One region of the Anaeromassilibacillus sp. 1001302B_160321_C8 genome, then DNA from elsewhere that is predicted to be linked to it. Evidence: riboswitches for the same ligand, from Rfam matches in the RefSeq annotation. Region 1 holds a riboswitch; the other holds the start of a gene.
The links. A riboswitch is a leader RNA that binds a small molecule or an ion and turns the genes downstream of it on or off. The one in region 1 is predicted to bind cobalamin.

Region 1 (10,533 bases):
CACCGTACAATTTGCGCCCAAAGCGGCAAAAACCGGCATCTGCTGTGCGCCGCCGCTGGCCAACCCCAAAAGCTGCGCCCCCTTGAGCGCTGGAAACCAGCTGTGTGGCACCGGGCGCATCGGCGTGAGATATACGTCCCATGTCCCGTTTTTTGCCGCCAAATAGTCCTCGTGGGAGATCGGGATTCCCCATTCGATCCCGTCCTCAACCCACTGATCCCACTGTTCCGCGTTATATTTTGTGTACTGTTCTCGATTCATCGGTTTCCCCTCTTTCTTGGCTGGTTTCATCATTGCTATTTCTATTATAAAGCCGTATCCCAATCTCTGCAAATCCTTTTGCGGAATTTTCATGCATTCCTTTCCAGCCCGCGAACCAAACAAATTTTATCCGGCCCTCAATTGCCCCGAAAAAATGCACGCCAAAGGGCCTGCCTTGGAGATTTTCCTCCAAGGCAGGCCCTTCCCTTTTTATTTTGCCTGATAGATAATCAAAAGCTGCCCATCTTCATCGGTGCGGACCTTGGCGCGCACGCCGTATACCTCTTCGATCATCTGCTCTGTAAGCACCTCGCGCGGCGTTCCTCTGCTATAAATTTGACCATCCTTGACCACATAGATGACGTCGCTGTACATGGCCGCCAGGTTTAAGTCGTGAAAAGCGGATAGGACCGTCTTATGCATGGACTTGACGATGTTGAGCAATTGCAGCTGGTATTTGATGTCCAAATGGTTGGTGGGCTCGTCGAGGATCAAAGCCTCTGTGCGCTGCGCCAGTGCGCGCGCCAAAATCACACGCTGTTGTTCCCCACCGGACAGGCTGGAAAACGGGCGGTTTTCCAGCACCTCCATGCCCACCTGCTTCAGGGCTTCGCGCATGATCGCATAGTCCTCCGCTGTATCGCGGTCCATCGCGCGCTTATGCGGCGCGCGCCCCATCAGCACCATATCCTTTACCAGAAAATCAAAATCATAGGCATTGTGCTGTGCAACCACGCCCAAGCGTTTTGCAGCCTCTTTATGGCTCATATGGGAAAGCGGTTCCCCGTCCAGCCGGATGCAGCCCATCTTGGGCTGCAATACGCGATAGATACATTTCAAAAAGGTGCTCTTCCCACTGCCGTTCGGCCCAATCAGCCCGACAAAACAACCATTCTCCGCGCGCAGGGAGATGTCCTTTAAAATTTGCGTGCTTCCCCAGGAGAACGAAAGGCCCTCTGCATCAATCCTCATGACGGCCTCCCTCCAAACTGATAAGTCTTTTTGACAAGCAGCAGGACAAACGCCGGCGCCCCCACAATCGAAATCAGGATTCCAATCGGCAACTCCGCATTTGGAAGGATCGTCCGGGCCACCACGTCGGCCCAAACCAGGAAGATGCCGCCCGCCAGAGCGGACAGGGGCAACAGCTTCCGATGATCCACGCCGAACAGCACGCGGATTACATGAGGGATCATCAACCCTACAAATCCGATGACGCCCGATGCATAGACAACGAAGCCGACCACCAGCGAGGCCATCACCAGATACACTTGCCGGTAACGGCGCAAATTGGTTCCCAGCGTGATAGCCGTATCGTCCCCCAGCAGCATGAGATTGAGCGTGCGGCTCTGCGTCAAGAAAAAGGCGATCGCCAGAAGCACAACCAAAAAAATCACGCCGTTGCTCTCCCATTCCGCCCCCGCCAAGCTGCCCATCAGCCAGAAGGTGACCGTCATAAAGCGGCCGGGATCGTCCGCCACATAGACGATAAAATTGGAAATGGCAGAACAAACCGAACTGAGCGCCACGCCCGCCAAGACCAATTTGACCGGCGTTGCACGGCCTCCAAGGTGAGAAAGCCCGATGACGGCAAAGGATACGCCCAACGCGCCCAAAAAGGCGCAGACACCGACGCTATTCGAGCCAAAGGCGCCGATCCCCAGCAGGATTGCCGCCGTTGCGCCCAAGGATGCGCCGGAAGAAATTCCCAGGATATACGGGTCCGCCAGCGGGTTTTGCACGACGGCCTGCATCACAACACCCACGGTCGCCAATCCCATGCCGACCGCCACCCCCAGCACGATCCGGGGCAACCGGATATACCAGACGATGTCGTGGACGGCCCCTTGCGCCAGCGTTGCGGGGTCCCCGATGTGGAACCATTCAAACAGGATGACTTCATACACCTGGCGCACCGTCAGGTCCGCGGACCCGACGGTCACAGCAAAAAGCACGGACCCCACCAGAACTACCAGCAAAAGGACGACTGCGCAGAGATATGCCGGTATTCCGTGAAACACGCCGGTTGTAAGGCGCTGGGACAGGGTTTTATCCGTGCTTGGGCGTTTCCCAAGAACGGGTTTATCCCCCCGCTGCATCTTATGCCTCAATCCCATAGAGGCTCTTGAGGAATAGTTTTACCGTATCTTTGGTGCGGACCCCGGGTGCATACGCCAGACTGTATTCCACCGGATAGATACGGCCGTTTTTGACCGCGTCCACGCTGGCCAATGCAGGATTTTCCGTATACAGGGCAATTGCCTCTTCGTCCGAAACAGAGCTCACATGTACGGCGAAAATCGCTTCCGGGTTGGCATCCACGATCTCCTCATCGGTCCATCCCGCCTGGCCAAGCGGTTCGGCGCCCATCTGCGCCGCAATATCGCCCGCAGCTGTCTTAGCATGATAGATGTCGTATTCGCCCTCCCATTTTTCTGCGATCAAGATGCGTTGGGGCTCTTTTCCCTCCGCGGCCTGCTTTCCCTGGTCGACATATTGCTGGATATCGGCGATGATTTCTTCCGCCTTCTCCTGGCGGTTATAAATTTTTGCAAGATTCCGGATATCCTGATACTCATTCTCCAAGGATTCGTCCCCACGCAGCACGCTATTAATGGTCGTATAGGTTCCGATTCCACGGTCATGCCAAAAATCGACGTCCCCCATGCGATCCTCCATATTGAACAAGGAATACCACCCGATGACCATGTCGGGCTCCAAACTCAAAGCGTATTCCTTGACAAAATAGCCGACGTCCTGGTGATTTTTTAGAAGATCCAGCTTGGCAAATTCCTCTGCATACTCCGGCAGTACGCTGCTGCAATCCGCCACCATTTCAATTTTATCACCAAGGCCGAGCGCCAGAAGGATTTCCACATTGTTCCTCCCATAGACCAACGTCTTTTCCGGGCATTTCTCAAAGGTATAGGGCACCAGTTCCTGCGCGTTGTTATACACCTCTACGGTCACGGGATAATAATCGGACTCGTCTTGGGATGCCTCCTGTGAGGAGGCGTCCAAACCGGCCGGTTCACTGGAGGACACGCTCTCCAATTGGGAGGACGTCTGCAGGCCGCTGCTACAGGCTGTAACGCTAAGCAGCATAGAAAGCGCCAACAGGGATGCAAGGATTCTCTTTTTCATGATTTTTCCACTCCTTTTTCGATCTGAAATCACTTCGTTCTTCCGTGACAAAAGACAACAAAAAACGCCCGCAACGAGTGTTGCGGGCGGGGCTTCCAGACCGTCAAAAGGGTATACGTCCCCCTTGGGCGTTTTCTGGCAACCGGCTCCGTCGTCCGCAGAATGGCCACCGAGTCCATGGCAGGTCTTCTGACTGATGCATCCACACCATCTTCCGCCTTCTCAACAGGAATTCTATCAATGGCATCTTGGAAGTGGCTCCGCAATCACAGCAACGGGATTGTACAAGATTCGCACTTGTTTCCCTTTTCATCAAACCCTCGTGTGGTTTGAACCATGGACCCATTTGATTCTTTTGTCGTTTTCAGTATAAAACACGGTATGGGAAATGTCAACGATCTCCATGAACTGCAGACGCGCAGCGTCTTTCGCGGACGCACAGCGTCTCTCGCGCCTACGGCGGACGCATGGCGTCTTTTCGCGCCTACGGCGTTCCCTAAGAAAACGAACCGCGAGGAGTTTGTTTTCCGCTCCATATGGGAAGGCCCTACAGAGGCAAGCGAAAATTTTCATACAGGCAAAAATTACAGTCCCACCACATGTGAGAAATAGAAGGATAAAACATAGCAAGGCCCTCACCCTGGGAATTCCCAGGGTGAGGGCCTTACCGTTATCGGGAAGAATCCTTCCCTTTCATTTTAAATTAGCCAATGGTTACCGTGCAGTGCTTCACTGGACGTGCAACGTCTTACGCGGACGCACAGCATCTTTCACGCCTACGGCAGCAACCACGGAAGCAAACCGCAATTATGGCGTGTTCCGCTCCGCAGGGGAAACCCTACGGAAGCAATCAGACATCGGACGCACAGCGTCTTTTCGCGCCTACGGCGTTCCCTAAGAAAGCACTTATCCAATCGTAACCGTGCAATGTTTCACGGCTGCATTGCCCGGCAGGGTGGTGTAAACGCCCGTGCTCTGGCCCGGCGTGCCGATGGCATAGACTCTGTAATAATAGTCGTTGCCGACCTTCGCCACGAACTGCGTCTTCAGCACATCGCCGTTGCCGACCGTGAAGCCCGGCGTCATGGCGTTGCCGTTGACCACCGTCATCTTGAAGCAATACGCCTGGCCGCGCTTCAGTGTGAAGTTGACCGTCGTGTCGGAAACCACATAGGCATTCGCTGCCACGCTCTGGCTTGCAGATACAACGCCCGCTGCGCCGTATGCGTTGCCGACGTTTGCAGATGTGCTGCCGCTGTTCTTCGAGCCCGTGGAGGTGCTCTTCTCGACCAAGCCGTCGATGCTGTTCTCCAGCGCCTCGACTGCGTCCGCAACCTCTTCCTCGGTCGCTTCTGCGTCGTTCAGGACTGCCTTCGCGGTGCTCAGGGCGGCCTTCATCGTTGCCACGCTCTTCGCCGTGTACTTATTGGTGTTGATCGCTTCAGCTTCTCCGATCAATGCTTCCAGCGCATCCTTATCCGGGATCATGCGCAGGGCGGAAATCGCTGCCGTAAGGTCTTTCACTGCGGTATCCACCGCATCCTGCGTTGCGTTTGCATTTTCCAGCACGGTCTTTGCTTCTTCCAGAGAGGTCTCGAATGCGGTCCATGCCTCGTTCTGGATGTACTGGTCCGCGTTTTCAACAATGCCGTCGCCCTTGAGGACCAGCGCTTCCAGCTCGGTGATGTCTGCGCGGTAGACCAAGTCGTAAATCGCGTCATACAGCGCATCGACTGCTGCGGTGATGTCCGCTTCCAGGACTTCTTCATCGTCCAGCAGGTCTTCCGCCGCCGCATACGCTTCGTCCAGCGCTTTCAGGCTGTCCGGCGTGAACAGGTCGCGGTTGATAGAATCTGCGATCTCCATCGGGATATCCAGCTGGCTCTTGTCGCCTGCAACAAAGCTCAGGTAGTGCAGCGCGTCGATCAAGTCGCTCCATGCGGTGTTGATCTCGTCCTGCGTTGCGGTCTTCTTGGCTTCGACGTCCTTCGCCGCCTGCAAAGCCGCTTCGTACTTCTCCTGTACGGACGGTACGGCTTCCGCTGCTTCGTCCGCTCTGCCTTCTGCAATCTCAATGGCAGCGCGCAGGTTCTGTTTGTCAACGACCGTGAAGCCAAGCTCGATCGTGGTGTCCGCGTTCGGCATAGCCGCGCTGTACACATACTCGGCAACGTCAAAGCTGTCTTCCGCAATGGCTTCGCCATTCACGGTGACGCCTGCGATCTCGCGGCCTTCTACGCGCGGCGTAAAGGTCAGCTCAAGCTCGGTGTCCGCCATTACGACGTCTTTATATGCGCCGATCAGGTTGGCAATCGTCTGGCTTTCGCCATCGATGCTCAGTTCGACGGTGTTCGGGAAGGTGACCGTCAGCATGTGCTCGCTCGGCTCTTCCTCCACTTCGCCGGTCAGGGCAATCCAGCTCAGGACCGGGTCGGGGTTGTTGGAATTCTGTCTCTGAACGCTGATGGTGACATCCGCGTCGTTTTCTACCGTAAACGGGAACAGATAAGCCTGTTCGCCGGAATTGGTGAATGTGCCAATCGTAGTCTCAACCGTCTGCCCGTCCGCGCCTTCATAAGAAACAACGACCTTCATCGGGCGGGATGTACTCCACCACTCCTGGAAACCAAGGGAAACCTGATACTCGCCGGCCTTTAACGGTAGCTTGTAATCGATATTCTTGCCGCCCTTTGCCCAGAAACCGCTGGTATAAGCGTCCTGGCTTTCCGGATTCTTGGGTGCGATGTCGTCATCGGTGCCGGTATAGCCCCAGCTACCCTCGGTATAGGCTTGGTCATACGCCTCGGTATTGACCAGGTTCGGGGCCATCTCTTTGATGACATCGTACAGCTCGGAGCCATTCGTAGCGCCGCTGTCGATAAAGTAAAGCAGGTTCTCCGGGATGTCAACGACATTGGCCGTTATCGTAAGGCCATTGGCGTCTTCCAGCGTGCCGGTTACCGTATTTTCTGCGCCCGGAATCAGCGAGCTGAAATCCCAGGAGACATTGACGTCCTTGGTCACCCACCCCTCATCCTCACGGATGCTGACGTTTACCTGCTCCGGCAGGTTCTCGGTGCCATAATAGATATCATCCATCTCGCTGTTCAGCTTGATGTTGTTGATGGAATCAAATACGCTGAGATCCCAATCGTTGTATTCCTGGAGGCTGATATTCCCTCTGGCGTCGATCTGCACCGGCAGCCAGATATAACGGGAATCTGCAAGCGCTTCCGCGCTGAAATCCTGTTCTTTTCCATAACCCCAGCGGTCGCCCATGTAGATGAACTTGCCGTTCTCCGGGTCCACCGGGATCACATTGGTGCTCTGGGACCAGAAGGTCTTCCCATCGGTATCGCCGATGCAAGGATCGCCCATGTCGGTCCACTCGCCGAGAATTTCGTCGGCCTTCCAATAGCGGGCCGGGTTCGGGCTCCAGCCGGTTGCGCCGGAGGTAATCATGTAATAGGTGCCGTCATACTTGAACAGGGCCGGCGCTTCGCGCTGCCCGCCCGGGAACAGGCGGACGAAGTCCACGCCGTTCTTTGCCAGGCCGACCGGCTCCTGCGGCACGTCGAGGTCCGTGTACTCGTCGTTCAAGCGGGAGATAAACATCGTGCGGTTCTCTTCGCTGGAATAGATGATATACGCCGTCCCGTCGTCGTCGATAAACAGGTTCATGTCGCGGGCAAAACCGCGGTTCTGCGGCTCTTCATACCAGTCGAGCACGCCGTTGTCCTCCAGATACTCCTCTTCCGGAAGCTGGTGCAAACGGGAGCGGCGGATAAAGGTGAACGGGCCGTTCGGCGTATCGCTGATCGCCATGCCCGCTGCTGCTGCCGCGTAGCTGGAAGTGGACTCCTCGGTGGGGCCGTCCGCATGGAACCAGATGATGTACTTTTCGGTTGCCTCGTTATAAATCATCTTCGGGCGCTCGATAATCGCCGTGTCCTTGTTGATGCAGAGGTAGACATAATCCTTCTCTTCTTCGGTCAGGTCGCCGTAGAGGGCTGTGAAATACGGGTCCGTATCCAACGCCTCACGGTTCGGGACCGAACGCATCACATAGCCTTCGAACGTCCAGTTGTACAGGTCGTCGGAGGAATACGCGCTGATGCCATTGCTGTGGCTTCCGGTCGTCTTATCCTCGCCAACCCACCACCATTTTTCCGTTCCATCGGGCATGGGCAATTTCTGCACCTGTCCGCCGTGCGCCTGGATGGGCTTGCCGTTGGTGTCCTTCCATACATCGCCGTTGACGCCGGAGAAGGAATCATAGGTTTCGATGGAGCGCAGGTCGGAGTAGACCGTGTCCAGATGCTCGCAGGTCTCTTTCACGTCTGCAGGGCTCGGGTTGTCCTGCGCCGCCAACTCCTTCGCAGATGCCAGGACAGCGTTCAGGGCCTGGAGGTTGTCCTCCTTATTTTCTTCGCCCACATAGAGCTCGCCAAGGGGCTCTTCTGCATAGACAACGCCGGCCGCCTGGTCCGCTTCCACCTTGCCCTCGATCTCCGCGATCTTATCCGTCAAAGTGGCCTTGTCATACACTTCGCCACGCTTGACCAGGATGTAGCTGAGGATGGGGTCTCCATCCGCAGAGGTACGCTTGGAGTTATGGACAAATACGTTCAGCTCGCCGTCCGTGACCATAATCTCCGAAGTGCGCTCAAACGTCGCATTGGTCGCCGAGCCGCCGGGCACGCTGGCCTGATCCGTAGTGCGGGTGCCTTCCAGATCGATGTCCACCGTTCTGGCGCCCCACCAACCGGGGATCTTAATGCCAACAGTGACTTCATAGCTGCCGTTTTCCACAGCAAAGTTATACCGGAAGCCGCTGGTCTCCGGGTCATACTGGATGCTGTCGCTGGTGTACCAGTACGTATCGGTCTTGACAACGCTGTCTGCATTGCCGCCGCGGACCATGTATTCGTCTTCTACATAGCCCCAGGCATTCCCCGTCCCAGCGTCCTCGCCATAGGGCTGGTCCGTCACGGACTGGTACCCGCCCATGGCGTCCCCCTCCGCCACGTCCGCCACATTGGTTGCAGCGCAGTTGACGAAGTAGAGCAGGTCTCCGGGTTCCCCGCTCTCGGTTGCCGCCAGTGCCGGCGCAGAAACAAAAGTCTGCAACAGCATGCACAAGCAGAGCAGCAGAGGCAGGGCCCTGCGTTTGGTTCTCTTCATGTTTGCGTTTCTCCTTCCTATTGCCTTTCTTCTGTCCTGGCTTTTCAGCCTTCTCTACAAACCGCCTCGCCGGCGGCCGTATGCAAATTAAGAGTGGAGGACGGAAGCGCGCGCCTGTGTCTGGGCGTTTTTGAGCGTCTCATCCATATCAGCCCCCTGCATAATGGATTGCAGGCTCTGGGCGATGATGTCCTCCATGGTATAGGTATACAGCCCATAATTGACCGGCGGGATCTGCTCGGTCCAGGCCGCAAGATCCTCATAGATCCGCTGGCCTCCAAAAAATTCACTGGGCTCACTTCGGTATTTCAAATCCTTTGCGGACTTCATGGTGCTCACCAAGCTGATGTCCTTCACCAGGTCGTCGATCAACTGCTCGTTGGAAGCAAAGGTCTTCCCCAAGAAGTCCACCGCCAGGTCCGCACCCGGGACGCTGCTCAATACATACCAGCTCCCGCCGCCAATGCTGGAAGCATTGACCGATTCGGGGATGCCGTCCAACCGCGGGATCGGCGCCACGGCCCATTTGCCGCTCTGCTCCTCCGCTTTCACAATATTGGACATCACCCAACAGCCCGAGGGGACGCTGGCGACCTCTCCCTCCTGGAAAGCCTTCACAAACGGGTCCCAGCCGGACACCTGCAACGCAATCCCGGAATCCACCATGCGCTGGTACGTGGAAAGCGACGCCTTGAGCACTTCATTTTCCGCAATGTCCACGCTCTCGCCGTCCTCTTTTACATACCATGCCCCGGCGGACTGCATCATGATGCGCACCTGGCCCAGGTCGCTGGGGTCCAACGTCAACATATATTTGCCGGTCGCCGCTTTGACGTCCTTACCGATTTCAATGTATTCGTTCCAAGTCAGGTTCTGCATGTCCTCCTGCGTGTATCCCGCCGCTTGGAGGTAATCCGTGCGGTAAAACAGGGCGGCTGCGCCGCTGTCAAACGGGACGCCATAGATCTTGCCCTCCTCCGTCATGACACGGAGTTTATATTCCATAAATTTATTGGGGTCCACAATGGAGGAAAGGTCCCGGAACTCCCCGGGGTACGACTTCAGGAAATTCTGGATCCGGTAATCCTCAATCAGGACAATGTTGGGCAGCCCTTCATAGTTGGAGGAGGAAAACGCGGTATTGAGCCGGGTGATGATGTCCGTCTGGGCCATGGTGACGATGTCAACCTGGACGCCCGGATCGGTCTTTGCATAATACGCCTTTGCCAAATTCGCCGCCTTCACATTGAAGGTATCGTCCCAAGCCCATATGGTCAATGTATGTTCTTCTGCCTCCATGGCCGGCTGTTCCGCCGGTCCACCACCGGTTTTTGCACAGGCTGTCAACCCCCACAACAGGCAAAAAGCCAGCGCCAGGGCCAGCAAACGGGAACAACGCATGCTAACCCCTCCTGTCATATTCTGCAAGCCCTTTTTGACAGCGCCCATAAGAGGGGCGGCTTGCATAAACGCATTGTTTCTTTTCATCTGTATCTTATTTTACTAAAAACCAATCCATAGGTATTAGCAATTTCTTTCTCTCATTTGGTATTTTTTTTAGATGTTTTTTCATAGACATTTGTACTTTTTTTATAAATTGGTAGGATCTTTGGATTCTTTCTCCTGCGCCGGGATCGTGATGGTGACTGCCGTGCCCTTGCCCGGTTCACTGGAAATGGAAACGCCGTACTGCGCGCCATAGAGGAGCTTGATCCGGTCGTCTACATTTTTGATGCCAATCCCGGTGAAGTGGTCTGCTTTCCCGCCGGTGGACAGCGTGCGGCCGACCTCCTCCTGTTTCATGCCGGAGCCATTGTCGATGATTTCGCTGACCAGGTCATTCCCGCGGCGGCGGACCGACACAAAGATGCTCCCTTCCTCCGCCCCGCTGAACGCATGGAAAAATGCGTTCTCCACAAACGGCTGCAAGGTCAGCTTGGGCAT
Region 2 (10,533 bases), on a different contig from region 1:
TCTCCTCCAATGTCATGATTTTTGCGCCTCCTCATATTGTACACACGCCGCCAAAAAACGTTGGGCCCAGCGTGGGTTGGAACAAAAATGTATGTGTGGAAAACCGGCAAACAGCGTTTCAGCCGCATGGATGCAGGGCCATGTCCGGCCGTTGGATGCCTTTTCCGCCTGGAATGCATTCCCGCTGTCCGTGCTCTCCCAATAGTGAAACTCATGGGTGGGGATGCGCTCCCCAGCCTTGCAAAGGAGATTATCCCTAAGAGCGGTCAACGTCGCATAGCCGAAGCGTTGCAGCCGGTTAGTCCTCTTGCCATCCGCTGCAATCGCCCCCACCATTTGATGGGAAATCCCCTGCGCGTCCTCCAGCGTCCGATGCAGATATAAGAATCCGCCGCATTCCGCCACACACGGCATCCCGTCCTGTACGGCGGCGCGCACGCTCTCCCGCATCGAATCGTTGCGCTCCAATTCCGCCGCGTGAAGCTCCGGATACCCGCCGCCCAGCAGCATCCCTCTGCATCCCGGCGGCAAGGCGGCGTCCGTCAGAGGGCTAAACAAACAAAGCTCCGCCCCCAGGCGCTCCAACAACCGCAGGGAATCCGCATAATAAAAGCAGAACGCCCGGTCGCGCGCTACGGCAATCCGCGGACGGCCACGTCCCCTCTCTGGAAGCTCCAAACCCTCTTGCGAAAGCGGCTCCGCTTGTTGCGCGACGGCAAGAAGGCCGTCTAAATCGACGGTGCGCTCCGCTTGTTCCGCCAAACAGTCCATCTTCTGTTGAAGCTTGTCCACCTCCGCCGCCGTGACCAGCCCGAGGTGGCGGCTCTCCAAAACAGCCGCATCCATCTTCGGCAAAAAGCCCAGGGACCGGATTCCAAATTCCTGCTCCAGACGCTGCTGCAAAGCGGGATACAAGCTTGGAGACAACCGGTTCCAGATAACGCCTGCAATCCGACTGTCCGTCCGATAGGTCAGGAAGCCTTTCACCTGCGCCAATAGGGATTGTGCCGCACCTCGTCCATCCACAATCAGAACGACCGGCGTCCGGGTCGCGCGCGCCAAGTCATAACTCCCTGCGCGTTCGGTGAAACCGATCCCGTCGTAATAGCCCATCGCTCCCTCCAACAGGGAAAATGCCGCTCCCCGCGCATGTTCCAGAAGGATCTGCCGGACCATGTCCTCCCCCAACAGGAAAAGATCCAGATTGGTGGAAGGAACGCCGAGCACTTCCCGATGAAACATAGGGTCAATGTAATCCGGCCCGCATTTAAATGCTGCAAGGTGCAGGCCCCGGCGGTGGAAAGCACGCAGAATGGCACACGTCACCGTTGTCTTTCCTGCGCCGCTGGACGGCGCTGCAAACAGGACGCGCGGTGCATAGACGGTCATAGTCCCGCCCCCTGTCCGCTCAGGATATACACCGGATTTTGTCCAAGCATCATATGATAGCCTCCAGCGCGCTTTGCACGGGAAGCCGTAATCTGCGAAACGGCGACATCCACGAAGCCGAGCGCTTCCAACGCCTGCATGGACGCCGCCACCGTCTCCAACGTAATCGCATTGATTACCACCCGCACATACGGGTTCCTCTGCAAAGCCAGCCGAAGAATTTCGTCTATGTTGCCGCCGCTCCCACCGACAAAAACGCAGTCGGGCGCAGGCAATCCGTCCAACACTTCCGGCGCAGCCCCATGGACAACGCGCAAATTCGTGCATGCAAATTGCCGCCGGTTCTGCTCGATCAATTGGCATGCGTCCGCATCCTTTTCCACCGCATACACCATGCCGCGGGCCGCCTGCAACGCCATCTCAATGGACACCGAACCGGTCCCCGCGCCAATATCCCAGGCGATGCTCTCCCGCTGCAAGCGAAGCCGGGAAAGCGAGATACACCGGACTTCGGATTTAGTCATCGGCGTGTTTCCCCGGATGAACCGCTCATCCGGCAAGCCGAATGCAAGAGTGTCATTGGACAAAGGCGCGGGGTTCTGGATGAGAAGGGCGCTGAGAGGATCAAATGTCTGCCCGGACAACCGCTCCGCTGGACCGGTCGTAATGGCCTCCTCCGGATATGAAAGCCGTTCCCCCACCGATACGGTCACGCCGCCCAGCCCAGCCCGGCAAAGCGCTTTGCACAGTTCCTGCGCCGAAACCTTTCCCGCCAGGACAAAGACCTTTTCATGGGTGCGCACCTCTCCCGCCAGGTTGCAAGCCTGCCCGTGCGCGCTCACAAGGCGCACGTCCTCCCAAGGGGTATGCAGCTTGGCGCAGAGGTAGGCTACCGTGCTGATGCCGCAGCATTCCTCGATCAAATGCTCTGGAAACAAACTGCGCAGCTTTTTCGCCCCGCTGTAAAAGCCCACATCGCCGGAGAACACCACGCCGATCGTTTGGAACTCCGGGTGTTCTTGGAGATAGGCAGCGATCTTTTCCGGAGCCGTTGCTGCGAATCGACGGCAGGTAAGCTCTGGGAAAGCGTCGAGCATCCGCTGGGCGCCGATCAGACAGTCACAGTTCTTTAAGATGTTCCATGCGCCAATGGTCAAGGTATCCCGATTCCCCATGCCGATTCCTACCAGCCAAATCTTCTTTGCCATGCCTACCACCGCCTTTTCTCTCTTTATCGGGAGTTTATCATAAATCGCTTACACAACTTTTGCCAAAGCACCTCAAATGAATCCCCTGGAACTTGGGGCGGCCGCCCGATCACGATGGTGCGCGCCCCCGCTTTCTGTGCTGCACGGAGCTTTTCCCAAAAGCCGCCCGCTTTTCCGGATTCCTTGGTCACCAGAACCTGAATGTCGAGCTGGTGGAGCAAGGCGAGGTTCAGCTCCTCGGAAAAAGGTCCCTGCATACAAATCAGATGCCCCGGCGTCCATCTGAGCGACAACGCCTTCCGCACGGCCTCTTCCGTAGGGAGCATCCGCACAAAGGACCGTTCTGCATAGTCCGGGACTTCCGTAAAAGCCGAAAGCTCTTTTGACCCGGTCGTCAATAAGATATTTCCCGGCAAGTTCTTGAGCGATTGCGCCGCTTCCTGCGCGGTGGAGACATAGAGACAATCTTCCCGCCAGCCATCTTCAGACTCTTCACGCAAAAGGCGCAGATACTCCGTCCCCGTCTCCCGGCAGGCGCCTCGGATATGTTCCGTGGCCAAAGCTGCGTATGGATGCGTGGCGTCCACCACACACTCGACGGGATGTGCCCGCAAAAACGCGATGATTTCCTCCCGGTCCATCCGCCCCTGTAGGATGGAGGCGTGCGCATGTTCTAAAAGCGTCTCGCCGTATGCGGTTGCAACACTGACATAGAAGGAAATCCCATGCGCGGAAAGGCGTTCGGCCAACCGCCTCCCCTCGCTGGTCCCTGCAAACAGCAAAATTTGTGGCGCCATGCTTCTTCCTCCATCAGGTTCGATAGCCGCGCGGCGTCACCAAGCGGCCGTTGAGGATCTTGGTCTGGGAGTTGCCGATGAATACCGTCGTAAACATGTCTGCTCGGTATTCCTGCAATTCCTCCAAGGTCATCAACGCATGGGACTCCCCCGCACGTCCAATCTCCCGCACAACCCCCGCAGGGGTCTCCGCCTGGCGGAACCGCCGGACAATCTCACAGGCCCTGCGGAGATAATCTGCGCGTTTCTTGCTCGACGGGTTGTACAGGCACAGGACAAAATCCGCCTCCGCCGCGCAAGCCAACCGCTTCTCAATCAATGGCCAAGGGGTCAAGAGGTCGCTCAGGCTGATGACGGCAAAGTCGTGGGAAAGAGGCGCTCCCAATAGCGCAGCACCGCTGCACGCGGCCGTCACCCCCGGGACCACCTCGATGTCCAACTGGGGATAGGCCTCCGCCGCCTCCAACGCTGGGCTTGCCATCCCATAAACGCCCGCGTCGCCGCTGCAAACCAAGGATACGGTCCGCCCGGTTAGCGCCTGTTCCACCGCCAACCGGCAGCGCTCCACCTCGCCGCGCATCGAAGTGGTCAAAAACGATTTTTCAGGGAAAAGAGGGCGGACCAGATCGACGTAAGCGGTATACCCCACGATCAACTCGCTGCGCTCCAAGGCAGCCTGCGCACGCTGGGTCATCTGCGTCGCCTCTCCCGGACCGATTCCAACAATATAGAGTCTCATAGCATCCCCTCTTTCCACTAAAATCGAATCACCAGCGGCGCGGCCGCCACTGCGACGGTCACACCCGAAAATACTTGTTTTCCCACGAGAAGCGCTCCGCCGCTCCCCAGTACGGCTGCGCGCTCGCAAACATTGTCCACGCCGACCGTATTTTGCACAAATGCAGACCCCGTAAAGCGGCCTTTTGCCCTCGTTAGCTGCTCCGCCGAGAAAAAATTACAGACAAGGCAATTTGCTTTACAGAACTCCAAAAGCCCGATTTCATCGCATTTTTTGTCGATGGACGCAACATTTTGCACGCTTTCCATGTAAAGGTATTTCCCTTGTAAGGTGGAATCAACCGCTTTTTGTATCTTGATCGGTTCTGTCCCTCTTTTGCAGCCAATTCCAAGCGTCAAAATCCTTGGAAGAAGCCAACAGGTCGTCTGAAACGTCTCTTCATACGTAAGGGATATGCGGATTCCGACTTTACCTTCCTTCGCAGGAACGATTCCTTTTGGAAGCGTCCCCTCCACTGGAAAGTCACTATGGAACCCCACCGGTTCCCCATTGAGCAGCGCGGCGGAAACGGCTTTTGCCGCATTGGGACGCACGACCAGGAATCCCTGATCCGCCGCCCATGTATCCACCGCAAATACATCGTTCCCATCGGTTGCCGTAGTGACAGCCGCCTGTGCTCCAATTGCAGCGGCGATCCGCCGGGCGAGCGCATTGGCTCCCCCCACATGCCCGGATACAAGCGGTATGGCAAACCGTCCGCAGTCGTCCACAGCCACTACCGCCGGATCGGTAAATTTGCTCCTTAAATGCGGTGCAACACTGCGGACTGCAATGCCACAGGCGCTGACAAAGATGAGCGCATCCGCCTGTCCAAAGGAGCGCGCTGTCCAATCTGCAAGCGAATCCAAGGCCGCAACGCCATTTTTCGCGTATTTTTCCGGCGCACTTACGGTACAAATATCCCCTCCGTCGCGGAAAAACTCCGCCAACCGCTGCGCCAACCGGACGCCGCTGGCGGTGAATGCGATACACTCAATCCGCATGGGGCGCGCCTCCGGTTTTCGCTGCGCGGTATCCGTGGGAGAAATCGGGCGCGTAGAGTTTTGAGCGGTCGTACTGCGTTCCAAGGAATCCGCCGACCAAAATCAACGCCGTTTTGGTAATCCCATTTTCCGAAGCCATCTGTGGGAGGTCGTCCACCGTGCCGCGGACCACCTTTTCGTCCGGCCAAGTCGCCTTATAGACAATGGCTGCGGGCGTGTCCTTTGCATATCCGCCCTCCAGGAGCTGCTCCCGCAGGCCTTCCAAATAGGAGGTGCTCAAAAAAACGACCATGGTCGCACCGTGCTTCGCAAAGCTGGCGACCGACTCCTTTTCCGGGACCGGCGTCCGCCCGGCCATCCGCGTGATCACAACGGACTGCGAGACGCCCGGCAGCGTATATTCCGCGTGCAGCGCAGCGGCCGCCCCACAGAATGAGCTGACCCCCGGCACCACTTCATACGGTACACCGGCGGCATCTAAGGCATCCATTTGCTCCCGGATGGCGCCGTACAAGCACGGATCTCCTGTGTGCAGCCGGACCACCTTTTCCCCTGCCCGTTCCGCTGTCAGAAGCACGTCCAGCACCTCTTCCAGGGTCATCCGGGCACTGTCATAGACTTTGCAGCCGGATTTCGTATAGGTCGTGAGGATTTCCGGATTCACCAGGGAACCGGCATAGACCACCGTATCCGCTTCTTCTAGCAGCCGTGCGCCCCGCACCGTAATCAAATCAACGGCGCCGGACCCCGCTCCGACAATATGAATCATTCGATTTCCTCTCCTTTCAGGCGTTGCAACAATCCATCTACCTCTGCGGTTTGCCCCAAAAGGCCAAATGCATTGGAAAACAAGACCGCTCCAACCGTCAGCTGTCCGCGGACGCGGGCGTTTATATGAAAATGTATCTTTTGTATGAGGCTGTCCATCACAGGGGACAGCAACTGTTCTTTTTGCAAGAGTTCAAACGCTTCATCCGTTGTGACGCAGTCCATCAGCTTTCCTGCCAACACTGGGGAAACGCCGCAGAGCGCAGCATGGGCGGTGATAATCTCCATCCGGGCATCCGCGTAACGGGAATGGGTATTCATCACGCCACCGGCCAGCTTGACCAGCTTTCCCGCATGCCCCACCAGCAAAAGCCCCTCAAAGCCGAATTCCACCGCCATGTCCAGCAGCTCCCCAATGTAATTGCTGCACGAGACGGCACGGCAAGGGAGGCGCATCTGTTCCCGCAGAAAGGTTTCTCCGTAATTTCCGGGTACCGCCACAACCGTACGCGCCCCCAAGGTGCGCAACTGCCGGAGCTCCGTCCGGATGGTATCGACCAGCGCGCGTTCGCTCATCGGCTCCACAATCCCGCTAGTCCCCAGGATGGAAATCCCCCCGGTGATCCCCAGCCGGGGATTAAAGGTCTTTTCCGCAAGCCGTTTCCCCTCCGGTACGGAAAGGGTCACCTGCCAACCGCCGGTATACCCATAGGTTTCCCCAACCTCCTGCAAAACGTTGGCGATCATCCGGCGCGGGCCGGGATTGATGGCCGCCTCCCCAACGGCGCAAGCAAGCCCCGGGCGCGTCACCCGGCCAATGCCCTCTCCGCCGGCAATATATACCCCCTTGTCCGCACGGCGCACTTCTGCAAATACCCATACGCCGTCCGTCACATCGGGATCGTCCCCGCTGTCCTTTTGCACCGCGCAGGAAACAGACTCCTCCGAAAGCCGGATATGGCCGACTGGCAATTGCAAAAGAACCCCCTTCGGTGTAGAAAGCGCCACCTGATCGACACGCTCACCGGAAAGCAGCATCTGCGCGGCGGCCTTTGCCGCTGCCGCTGCACAGCTGCCGGTGGTATAACCACACCGCAGGCGCTTCTGGTCCCGGTAAACATATTCCTCCAGCTTCATGGGCGGTCCTCCTGCGAATAAAAAACGCCATTCAGTCACTCGCATGACCGAATGGCGTGAATGGCGGAAATCATGGGCGCAGTCCTTCTGCTCCCACTGTGGTTCCTTCAGCCACGCGCACTCCAGTACCGTGGAGTCGCATGAAGCATATAGGCAGGTATTCTGGCTCATACATCTCTGCAACACTCCACCTTCCCGGTTTCCCAGTGGTTTTTGGAGCTCGCTCCGTATTCACAGCAACGGACTTGCGCGGGAATCACACCCGCTTCCCTTTTCAGCCCCTTTCCTGGAAAGGAGCACCTATATCCTGTGCCCTATTTTAAACGGATTTCTATATTTTGTCAACCGGCCGGTCCAGATGCACATCCAATTGTGGAAATGGAATGTGAATTCCCTCGCGGTCAAATGCCAGTTTCACATCCTCCTGCATCTGATAGTAAAGCGTCCAGTAATCGTCCGTTTTGCACCAAACGCGCACCAGCATTTGGATACAACTGTCCTTATGTTCCTCCACGGCGATCAATGGCTCTGGATCCCGCTCGACCAAAGGATTCTTATCCGTCAGTTCTTGAAGCACCTCTTTTACTTTTGAAAGATCGTCTTCGTATCCCACCGAATAGCGCAAATCCAACCGCCGTGTTTTCATCGCCGTATAATTTATAATTGTACTGACGGTAATGGTCGAATTCGGGATAACGATCTCCTTGTTGTCAAAGGTCCGAAGGGTTGTGAACATCATCTCAATGCGCTCCACTGTGCCTTCTACATTGTCTACCAAGAGGTAATCCCCCACTGCAAAGGGCTTTGTAAAAACGATCTGTGCACCGCTGGCGATGTTGGTCATATTTTCCTTTAACGCTAAGCCAACGGTCACTCCTGCCGCACCAATCGCCGTGATCATTGGCCCGACGGGAACCCCCAACTGCGACAGGGCCATAATGCTGATGATAATCTTCGCCGCTGCATTCGCCAGGGAACACAAGAATGTAACGATCCCAGTCTCTGTGCGGGCTCGTGTCATCGTGCGCTTGATTAAGCGCACTACCACGTTGCTCAGCCACCATCCGCCGGCAAAGATTAGCGCGGCGCCAATTACATTGGGCAACATATCTAAGAGCCATGTTAAAAACTTTTGCCAAACATCTTCAAATGACATTTCGATCGCATCCCTTTCGAAAAGATTTGCCACACTCGCTTTAACAATTCCTATTATATTAAACAAAGTCTTGCAAAAAATTTCGCACAAGAATTTATATGTTTTGTATATATTTTTTAAACTATATTGCGTTTTTTACAAATAAATGGTATGGTATAGATAAATCCACAGCGATTCGTGTTTGCAAAATTTCCAGGGCATCAGCTTTTTGCATCAAAACGCCAATTTGCGGATGGCTGCGGCTTGAAAATTCATTCCAGCAATTGGAGAATGGAGGAATCGTATGGAAAGCAGAGCGATCAAAATTAAATCCCCTAAGAACAGCAAAATCTCGATCAAAGTGATCCCGGGTCATTTTGCCACCAATCACTCGCATATCAACTATTATATTGATATGACCAGTATCAAGCACCGCCATGCAATGGCTTATGAAGCGGCAGCGACCATGGCGATGAAGTACGAAAACAACACCATGGTAGACACAATCGTATGTATGGATGGCTGTGAGGTTATCGCCGCTTTCTTAGCGCGCTATCTTTCTAAATCTGGCATCATGTCCATGAACGATAAGAGCGACATCTGCATCATCACCCCGGAATTCAATACCAACGGGCAGATGATTTTCCGCGACAATATCCAGCCGATGGTCTGGCAAAAGAACATTCTCCTCCTGGTGGCTTCCGCAACCACCGGCAAAACCATCAACCGATCCCTGGAATGCATCAAATACTATGGAGGCAATGTGATCGGAATCTCCGCCATTTTCAGCGCAATCACCGAAATGGGCGGTGTGCATGTCGATACCATCTTTACTCCCGAAGATATTCCAAACTACCAAACCTATGCTTTTAAAGATTGTCCGGACTGCCAGCAGAAGCGCAAGATCGACGCCATTGTAAACAGTTACGGGTATTCAAAAATTTGACCGGCCTTGGTTTGGCGCTACTTTAAAAAAAAAGGGGCACCAAGCCGTTTGGACTATAAAAAACCGCTGCCATGCAAAAAGCACTGGCAGCGGTTTTTTATTGACAGGATCGAATAACAGCCACCGCGTCCTCGATATATCGGGACATCGGCTTTTCTACAACACCGGCCACATGCACATGGCACTGCTCCACGGGGATCAACACCTTTTGCGCAGGGCTTTCAGAAACTGCCGACGCCATTGCCGGGGTAATTTCACCCCACAGGGAATTTGCCACCATCATCCCGATTGGGCCGGCAACTACATCCGCATGTTTCACATTACAAATCACGGCGTTTTCGCCCGTCGCGCCGACATTTGCCCCCGCCTTAAGCATAGCCGACGTTGCAAGGGAATTGGTGCCGACGGCAACAATCTGCACGTCTGGCAATTCGGAACGAATGCGCTCTACGAGGCTTCTCCCTATGCCGCCTCCCTGTCCGTCGATTACGACAATCCGCATATCGCTTCTCCCTTCCCGCCGTTATTTATGATAGAGCTTTTTGGTCTGGTACTTCGGTTCGCAGGTCAGATTGACGCCCAATTTGCGGAAGGTGGTCTCATCCACCGGGGAAAGGATCACCGAAGAGTGGGCTTCGCATCCGCGCAATTTCGGCAACTGGCGGAGCGCCAACTCTGCGGTTGGATTGGTAGCAGCACAGATGGAAAGAGCGATTAAGATTTCATCTGTATGGAGACGTGGGTTCAGGTTCCCCAAATGCCTCGTTTTTAAATTCTGGATGGGTTCAATGACAATCGGAGAAATCAGCGGCATGGTATGGCTGATCCCCCCCAGATGCTTGAGTGCGTTCAGCAGCACCGCAGCGGAGGCCCCCAAGAGCGAAGAGGTCTTCCCTGTGATGATTTTACCATCCCCCAATTCAATGGCCGCAGCAGGCATGCCGGTCTCTTCTGCACGTTCCAAGGCGGGGCGCACCACATGGCGGTCCTCCACCGTAACGCCCGCCTGGTTCATCACAAGTTCCAGTTTATATACAACGTCTTCCGCAATGCGCCCCTGCCGCTGCTCGCACATCGCGTGGTAATACCGGCGGACAATCTCCTGTTTGGATGCCTCCCGGCAAACCTCATCGTCAATGATGCAATTTCCCGCCATATTGACGCCCATATCCGTCGGCGACTTATAGGGGCTGCTTCCGGTGATCTTTTCCAGAATGGCATTCAAAACCGGGAACACCTCCACATCGCGGTTGTAATTGACCGTGGTCTCCCCATAAGCCTCCAAATGGAACGGATCGATCATGTTGACGTCATTGAGATCGGCCGTCGCCGCCTCATACGCCAGATTGACCGGATGCTTCAGCGGCAGAT

Region 2: another riboswitch for cobalamin. It lies ahead of cbiD (cobalt-precorrin-5B (C(1))-methyltransferase CbiD); the one in region 1 lies ahead of I2E77_RS07645 (ABC transporter substrate-binding protein).

What each region holds. Positions count from the first base shown of each region.
Region 1 is NZ_JADNJD010000009.1:11,125-21,657, forward strand. Features, by position in the region: gene I2E77_RS07625 (class I SAM-dependent methyltransferase) at 1-261, opposite strand, end outside; gene I2E77_RS07630 (hypothetical protein) at 233-454, opposite strand; gene I2E77_RS07635 (ABC transporter ATP-binding protein) at 472-1,233, opposite strand; gene I2E77_RS07640 (FecCD family ABC transporter permease) at 1,230-2,378, opposite strand; gene I2E77_RS07645 (ABC transporter substrate-binding protein) at 2,362-3,405, opposite strand; cobalamin riboswitch at 3,568-3,759, opposite strand; gene I2E77_RS07650 (family 43 glycosylhydrolase) at 4,312-8,589, opposite strand; gene I2E77_RS07655 (ABC transporter substrate-binding protein) at 8,677-9,990, opposite strand; gene I2E77_RS07660 (cache domain-containing sensor histidine kinase) at 10,180-10,533, opposite strand, start outside.
Region 2 is NZ_JADNJD010000018.1:12,478-23,010, forward strand. Features, by position in the region: gene cobT (nicotinate-nucleotide--dimethylbenzimidazole phosphoribosyltransferase) at 1-16, opposite strand, end outside; gene I2E77_RS11505 (cobyrinate a,c-diamide synthase) at 13-1,389, opposite strand; gene cbiT (precorrin-6Y C5,15-methyltransferase (decarboxylating) subunit CbiT) at 1,386-2,597, opposite strand; gene cobK (precorrin-6A reductase) at 2,621-3,394, opposite strand; gene cobJ (precorrin-3B C(17)-methyltransferase) at 3,408-4,133, opposite strand; gene I2E77_RS11525 (cobalt-precorrin 5A hydrolase) at 4,151-5,176, opposite strand; gene cobM (precorrin-4 C(11)-methyltransferase) at 5,166-5,945, opposite strand; gene cbiD (cobalt-precorrin-5B (C(1))-methyltransferase CbiD) at 5,942-7,081, opposite strand; cobalamin riboswitch at 7,217-7,400, opposite strand; gene I2E77_RS11540 (mechanosensitive ion channel family protein) at 7,413-8,237, opposite strand; gene I2E77_RS11545 (phosphoribosyltransferase) at 8,521-9,162, shown strand; gene I2E77_RS11550 (DUF3842 family protein) at 9,260-9,664, opposite strand; gene I2E77_RS11555 (DUF1846 domain-containing protein) at 9,686-10,533, opposite strand, start outside.